One region of the Arthrobacter sp. SE2 genome, then DNA from elsewhere that is predicted to be linked to it. Evidence: predicted binding sites of a transcription regulator. Region 1 holds the regulator's gene; the other holds the start of a gene.
What was found. Region 1 encodes LexA, which represses DNA repair genes until DNA is damaged. Its sites were predicted from a motif close to TCGAACANNTGTTCGA; they were not measured.
Positions count from the first base shown of each region.

Region 2: imuA' (DnaE2-dependent mutagenesis accessory factor ImuA') is a predicted target of LexA. The motif match lies at 1,762-1,777, and genes of this name have one in related genera.

Region 1 covers NZ_JBZAYA010000002.1:43,549-46,957, forward strand. Annotated here, with positions in the region: gene AC4CS3_RS02905 (histidinol-phosphate transaminase) at 1-508, opposite strand, end outside; gene AC4CS3_RS02910 (LysM peptidoglycan-binding domain-containing protein) at 598-957, opposite strand; gene lexA (transcriptional repressor LexA) at 1,324-2,073, shown strand; gene AC4CS3_RS02920 (ATP-dependent DNA helicase) at 2,118-3,409, opposite strand, start outside.
Region 2 covers NZ_JBZAYA010000010.1:53,563-56,971, forward strand. Annotated here, with positions in the region: gene AC4CS3_RS14780 (ABC transporter permease subunit) at 1-1,634, shown strand, start outside; gene imuA' (DnaE2-dependent mutagenesis accessory factor ImuA') at 1,788-2,444, shown strand; gene AC4CS3_RS14790 (DNA polymerase Y family protein) at 2,441-3,409, shown strand, end outside.

The sequences.
Region 1 (3,409 bases):
TGTTCGGGGAGCAGAGGAACACGACATTCGGCTTGAGTTCGCGAACCTGCGCGGCGGCCGAGGCCGCATCGAGTCCATAGTCTTCGGCGCGAACTCCCGCGATGTATCCCGTGTCGGTTCCGCTGGCCAGCAGTGGGTACATCGAGTACGTGGGCGGGAAACCGAGCGCGGTCCGGCCCGGGCCGCCGAAGACCTGGAGGATCTGCTGCAGCACTTCATTGGAACCGTTGGCTGCCCAGATGTTCTCGGCCGCAAGGTCGTGGCCGAGGTACTCCGCAAGGGCCTCGCGCAGTTCTGTGAACTCGCGGTCCGGATAGCGGTTCAGTCCGACGGCGGCTGCCGCTACCGCTTCGGTGATGGCCGCCTGGACCTCGGCCGGCACGCCATGGGTGTTTTCGTTGACGTTGAGCAAAATCGGAACATCAAGCTGCGGCGCACCATACGGGCTCAGGCCGCGGAGGTTGGTCCGGAGGGGAAGTCGGTCAAGTCGCTCAAGCTGGTCACTCACCATGACAGTTTAAGGTGCGGGGGCGGATGCCCTGAAACTGTGACGGCCCGGCGCCCGCTCGGGGACCTGCCAACCGGTCAACGTTGCTGTCAGGTGGAAGGAATGAACAGTTGCTGGCCCGGCACGATGTGGCCGTCCTGAAGGTTGTTCAGCTGGATAATCTCGGCGACGACGTCGCGGGGATCACGGGAAGGTGCGGCCTTTCCCGCAATCCCCCACAAGGACTGGCCCACTTGTACCGTGACGCTCGTACTCGAGGTGGGCTGCAGCTCGGCGGCGGAATCAGCAGCCTTGGCGGGCGAATTCAGGAATCCCGCCAGGCTGAGCAGCACTGCGACCACGAGCATTGCCGGGAGGCCGAAGAAGACCATGCGGCCCCGGCGGGTCAGGCGAAGCCGGCCCGGTGCCGTACTGCGGCCGGACCTGTGGGTGATGGTGATTGCGGACATGAGCTGAGCCCTTCTGAACAATGCCGCGTTCCGGAATCTCTGGTTGCGGCTGCCAATTCTTGCCTTCAGTCAGTGCTTGCAGGACGGTTATTAGTTGATCTGTTCGAACGATTCGAACGACCACCCGGATCCTGCAGCGCTTATATAGAACACATATTCGAACCTTGCTACGACATTTTTAGCACCTATCAACGAACGATGTCGAGACTCGCTAGAACAAATGTTTGAAAAACGCCAGTGCCTGCCCTACGTTTGAGTGAAGGAAGAGCACTGAACCAGTGCAACAGGAGGGTCTGACATTTCAGGCCGACAGTCCCGGCAGGCGCCTCAGGGCCGAATGGGCGGAACGGAAGGGCGTTGGCGAACATGGCAGCGAAAGCCACTGGCAGCGGGCCGGCCTCAGCGCGGAGCCAGCAGCCGCAGAAGGCCCCCAAGAGCCTGACCGTCCGCCAGAAGAAAATCCTGGAGACCATCCAACGTTCGGTGAACGATCATGGCTATCCGCCGTCGATGCGTGAAATCGGGGACACCGTCGGCTTGGCGAGCCTGTCCAGCGTCACGCACCAGTTGTCACAGCTCGAGAAGCTCGGCTATCTTCGTCGCGATCCCAAGCGCCCGCGTGCGATGGAAGTCCTCATGCCGTTGACCCTGGACGGCGGCTCTGTCATACCCGGCGTTGAATCGCCGGCGAAACTCCGCAGCGCGGGCGGACTGGCCGTCACGGAACTCGCGAGTGCCAGTGACACGGCCATGGTCCCCCTCGTCGGACGCATTGCTGCCGGTGGACCCATCCTGGCGGACCAGACCGTTGAAGACGTACTGCCTCTGCCCCGCCAATTGGTAGGCCATGGCGAGCTCTTCATGCTGAGAGTCGCCGGTGATTCCATGATCGACGCCGCTATCTGCGATGGAGACTGGGTGGTGGTACGGCGTCAGAACGACGCCCTCAACGGTGACATCGTGGCCGCACTCCTGGACGACGAAGCGACCGTCAAGACGTTCCGGCAACGGGACGGCCACACGTGGCTGCTCCCCCAGAACACGCAGTACGAACCCATCCTCGGCGACCACGCCACCATCATGGGCAAAGTCGTCTCGGTCCTGCGCTCCCTTTAGGACGCGCTCGCTCCAGGACGGGTCCGCTTGAGCAAGCGCGCGCTTTAGGCCTTGGCCGACTCGGCGTAAAGACGTTCGAGCGCACCCCGCACCACTGAACGGTCCGTGGTGGGCCAGAAGGGCGGCAACGCTGCCCGGAGGAAGTTTCCGTAGCGCTCCGTCGAAAGCCGCGAATCCAGGACCGCCACAACCCCTTTGTCCCCCGTTGAGCGGATGAGACGGCCAGCCCCTTGGGCCAGCCGGATGGCGGCGTGCGTCGCTGAAACTGCCATGAAACCGTTGCCACCGGCCTGCGCCACCGCGCGGGACCGTGCCGTCATCAGGGGATCGTCCGGACGAGGGAACGGTATCCGGTCAATCACTACCAGCCGGCATGAACCGCCTGGAACGTCAACGCCCTGCCAAAGGGACATGGTGCCGAAGAGGCACGTGTCTTCCTCCTCGGCAAACTGCCTCACCAACGCGGCCATGGTCGATTCGCCCTGGCACAGGATGTCCACGTCCAGGCGTGACCGCATCGCTTCCGCCGCCTCCTCCGCTGCCCGTCGGGAAGAGAAGAGGCACAAGGCTCCGCCGTGCGAGGCCTTGATGAGCTCTTCAAGTTCGTCAAGCGCTTCGGGCGAGGTGCCGCGCGCCGGCTTGGGCAGGTGCTTGGCGACGTACAGCATGCCCTGCTTCGGGTAGTCGAAGGGCGAGCCTACATCCACTCCGGTCCAGCTGGGGGCCCCTTGTCCTGTCAGGCCCAGCCCTCCGGCCGTGGCCTCGAACGCAGAGCCAATGGCCAACGTGGCAGAGGTCAACACCACGGTATGGCCCGCGAAGAGCCCTTCCCGGAGGCGTCCGGCAACGCTGAGCGGCGCGACATTGATGAGCGCAGGCGAATCCTCGTCGGGAGCCGTGTAGCCCTGCTGCGGATCGAAGGTACTGTTCCGGGAAAGCCACACGACTTCCCGGTTGTCCCGGGCCGAGAGCAGCCGTTCGCACAGCTCGAGGATCAACATCAGCCGTGAGCGCGCGAGCTGGCGTCCGCCGTCGACCGTGTTGGACGAATCTCCCTTCGAGTCGGAAAGCGCTGCACGGCAGGCTTCCCGGAGCTGGTCCACGCAATCAAGTTGTTCGTCATTGAGCCCGTTGGGCAGGAGGCCCGAGGGCGCACCGATGATCGCGAGTTCCAAGCGGTCCGCGGCGGCCTTCAGGGCGTCCACAGTGATGGCCGTGTGTTTGCGGGCGCTCGAGGCAGCGGCATGGATCATCGCGACGGACAGCTGCCCGGACACAGCTCCGGTCACGCGGTCCTGGAGCTCGTGGGCCTCGTCCACCACGACTACGTCGTATT
Region 2 (3,409 bases), on a different contig from region 1:
CCATCCTGCGGGCCCGGTACGCCGACCGGGAAGCGACTGATGAAACGCTGGGCATGATCCGCGCGGAGCTCGGACTTGATCGAGGACCGGTGCACATCTTCCTCGACTGGGCCGGAGGCCTTTTGCGCGGGGACATGGGGAATTCCTGGATTACCAACACACCTGTTGGCCCCGGCACCGTGGAAACCCTGGGAGTCTCCGTCACCCTGATGGCGTGCGCCGTAGCCGTCGCAATGGTGGTGGCCACCGCGCTGTGCGTTCCGTCCGTGATGCGCGGGCTCGCCGGAAACCCCGGGCGGGGCTCCGGCGTCGTGGCCGCGGCCATGACTGCGCTCCCCGAGTTCCTCCTCGCGGCGATGCTCCTTGTCGTCGGTGCGGTGTGGCTGGGCTGGTTCCCGCCGTATGGCTGGCAGGGCCTGGACCACGCGGTGTTGCCGGCGCTCGCCCTCGGCCTGCCCGCCGGCGGGCTCATCGGGCGGCTTCTTTCCGACGCCATCAGCCTGGCGTTCGCCGAAAAATGGGTGGCCACCTGGGCGATGGCCGGAGCAAGCCGCGCCCGGCTCACCGCGGCGGTGCTCCGCCGGGCCCTGCCATCGGTGATGAGCCAGATCGGACTTGTCCTCATTGGCCTTACCGGCGGGGCGGTTGCCGTGGAGAGAGTCTTCGCGATTCCGGGCTTGGGCCGCGCGGTCCTGGGCGCGGCGAGCGCCCAGGACATACCCGCGCTGCAGGCAGGAGTGCTGGCCCTCCTCATGTTGGCCGTCGTGGCAGGTTCCCTCAGCGCCGCGGCCCGATACCTTCTCATGGGAGCGGCGCTGCGCTCGGGGACGGTTCCGGTCCCGGACTCGCCGGGAAGATCACGACGGCGGGATGCCGCGGTTCCGCTCGTTGCGGCAGGAGCGTTGATGCTCATCGTCGTCGCGGGATTGCTTCGCGACCCATTCACCTCGAGCCATGCGCGGCTTGCCGGCCCGGGCTTCGAGCTGCCCTTCGGGGCCGACGCGAGCGGACGGGACATTCTTGCCAGGGTGGGGCACGGTGCCGTGTCCACGCTGGGAACGGCTCTGCTCGTGGTGCTGGCTTGCCTTGTGATCGGGATCGTCGTCGGGCTCTTCCCGCTCGCGGCGACCGGTCCCCTTGAAGTAGCCAACGCCGCTCCGCCCATCCTGGCCGGCCTGATCGTTGCCGTGGTGACCGGGCCGTCTGCCGAAGGTGCGGCGATAGCCGTCACCCTGGTCAGTTGGGCACCCCTCGCCGCCCACACGGCGGCCTTGGCGCAGGAGGCCAGGGCCCAGCCCCACGTGAAGATCCTTCCGGTCCTGGGCGTGGGAAGGGTCCGCATCCTCTGGCGCTACATCCTCCCGGCCATCCTTGGCCCGGTGTTCAGGCATTCGATGCTCCGGGTACCGGGAATCGCGCTCGCCTTGGCTGCTTTGGGGTTCCTCGGCCTCGGCCCCCACCAGCCGTCGCCCGAGTGGGGCCTTATCCTCGCCGAGGGTATCAACTACGTGGAGCGTGCCCCTTGGGCCGTTGCCGCCCCGGCCTCGGCGTTGATCCTCGCTTCGATCCTGGCCGTTTCGCTGTCGAGCGTGACGTGGTCGCGCTCGCAGGGGGCCTTAGCCCTCAACAACTGACCAGTTTCGCCCCTGACACTGCCCCGCCGACCCGGAACCACGCGCCCGGAAACAGGGAGTCCGCATCAAAAACAGTAGATCGTTGAGGAGGCCAACCTTCGAAGCGGATCCCGAGCAATTGACTCATTCGAATATATGTTCGAAAATTGAAGTATGTCATCCCGCCTGTCTTCCGCTTCGCCGGCTTCGCTGCGCGATGACTTGCAGGCGCAGATCCACCTCATGCAGGGCAAGCGCGGAAGCGAACGCTCCCTGCCCGTGCTCCCTTCACTTAGCAGGCTCCTGCCGGGCGGACTGCGCCCGGGAGCGGCTTACTCCATACAGGGATCCATGTCGCTGGCCATGGCATTATTGGCCGGACCATCACTGAATGGCTCGTGGTGCGGGGTAGCCGGACTACCTGACTTCGGGGTCGAGGCGGCAGCAGGGTTCGGCATTGCGCTCGACCGGCTGGTGCTGGTGCCTGACCCCGGGACCAGCTGGACGCAGGTGATCGCTGCCATGGCGGACGTGCTCTCGGTGGTCCTTGCGCGGGCTCCGGAAAGAGTCGCACCCGCTGAGGCTGCACGCTTGGGAGCCAGGCTCCGGGAGCGGAGTTCCGTCCTCCTTGTCATGGGACCCTGGCCGCAGAGTGAAGCCGTCTTGCAAGTGAATGGATATGAGTGGGCGGGGCTCGGACAGGGCCATGGACATCTCGAAAAACAGGAGCTCGAACTCGAAGTCGCCTTGAGGGGCAGTTCCCGCAGGGCTTCCGTGGATCTTGCGGACAGCGGCCCGGTGGATCTTTCCCGCCATCGGATGGGAGCATGATGCTGTTTCAGCTTGAAACCCCGGTGCGCGCGTTGGTTACGTGGTTCCCTGATTGGCCCCTTGTCGCCGCCCGCTTGGCAGATGCCCTGCCGTCTGATGTGCCTACGGCAGTCATAGCCAAAGGTGTCATAGCTGCTTGCTCCGCGGAAGCCCGGGCAGAGGGAGTAGTCCGGGGCTTGCGGCTAAGGGAAGCGCAGACCCGCTGCCCTGAGCTGGTGGTGTGTGCCGTTGATCCGGTGCGGGATACGAGGGAATTCGAGCCCGTGGTCTCGTCACTTGAGGAACGGACTCCTGGCGTGGAAGTGCTTCGCCCCGGACTATGCGCTATCCGGGCCAAGGGTGCCGCCAGATATTACGGCGGAGAGGAAGCGGCCGCCGGTGCTGTGCTTGAATCGGCGGACCGTCTCGCCGTGGAGGCTCGTGTGGGGATCGCCGATTCCGTGTTCGCCGCCGAGCAAGCAGCCCGGAGCACCAGCGAACTCTCTGCCGTTCTTGTGCTCCCGCCGGGTTCTTCCCGGGATTTCCTGGCTCCATTTCCGGTGGAAGTACTAGGGCAGCCGAAGCTGGCTTCCTTGCTCAAACGCCTTGGCGTCCTCACTTTGGGGAATTTCGCCAATCTTCCCGCCGCCGATGTCCGGTCCCGTTTCGGGGCTGCCGGAATCACTGCGCATGCCCTGGCAAGGGGCCAGGATCCCCGCAAGGTGATCCCCCGGACTCCCCCGCGGAAGCTGGATCAACAGGCAGAGTTCGAACCCGGCCTGGACCGGGTTGACCAACTCGCCTTCCAGCTCCGGGCCACGGCAGACGCCTTCGTGGCCGGGGTGCAGACTGAAGGCTTGGTTTGCACAGAGTTGAGGGTGCTGATCACTGACGAAGCAGGGAGCCGCTCGGAACGGACGTGGGGCCACCCCCGCCATTTCACAGCCAGCGACGTCGTGGACAGGGTGCGCTGGCAGCTTCAGTCA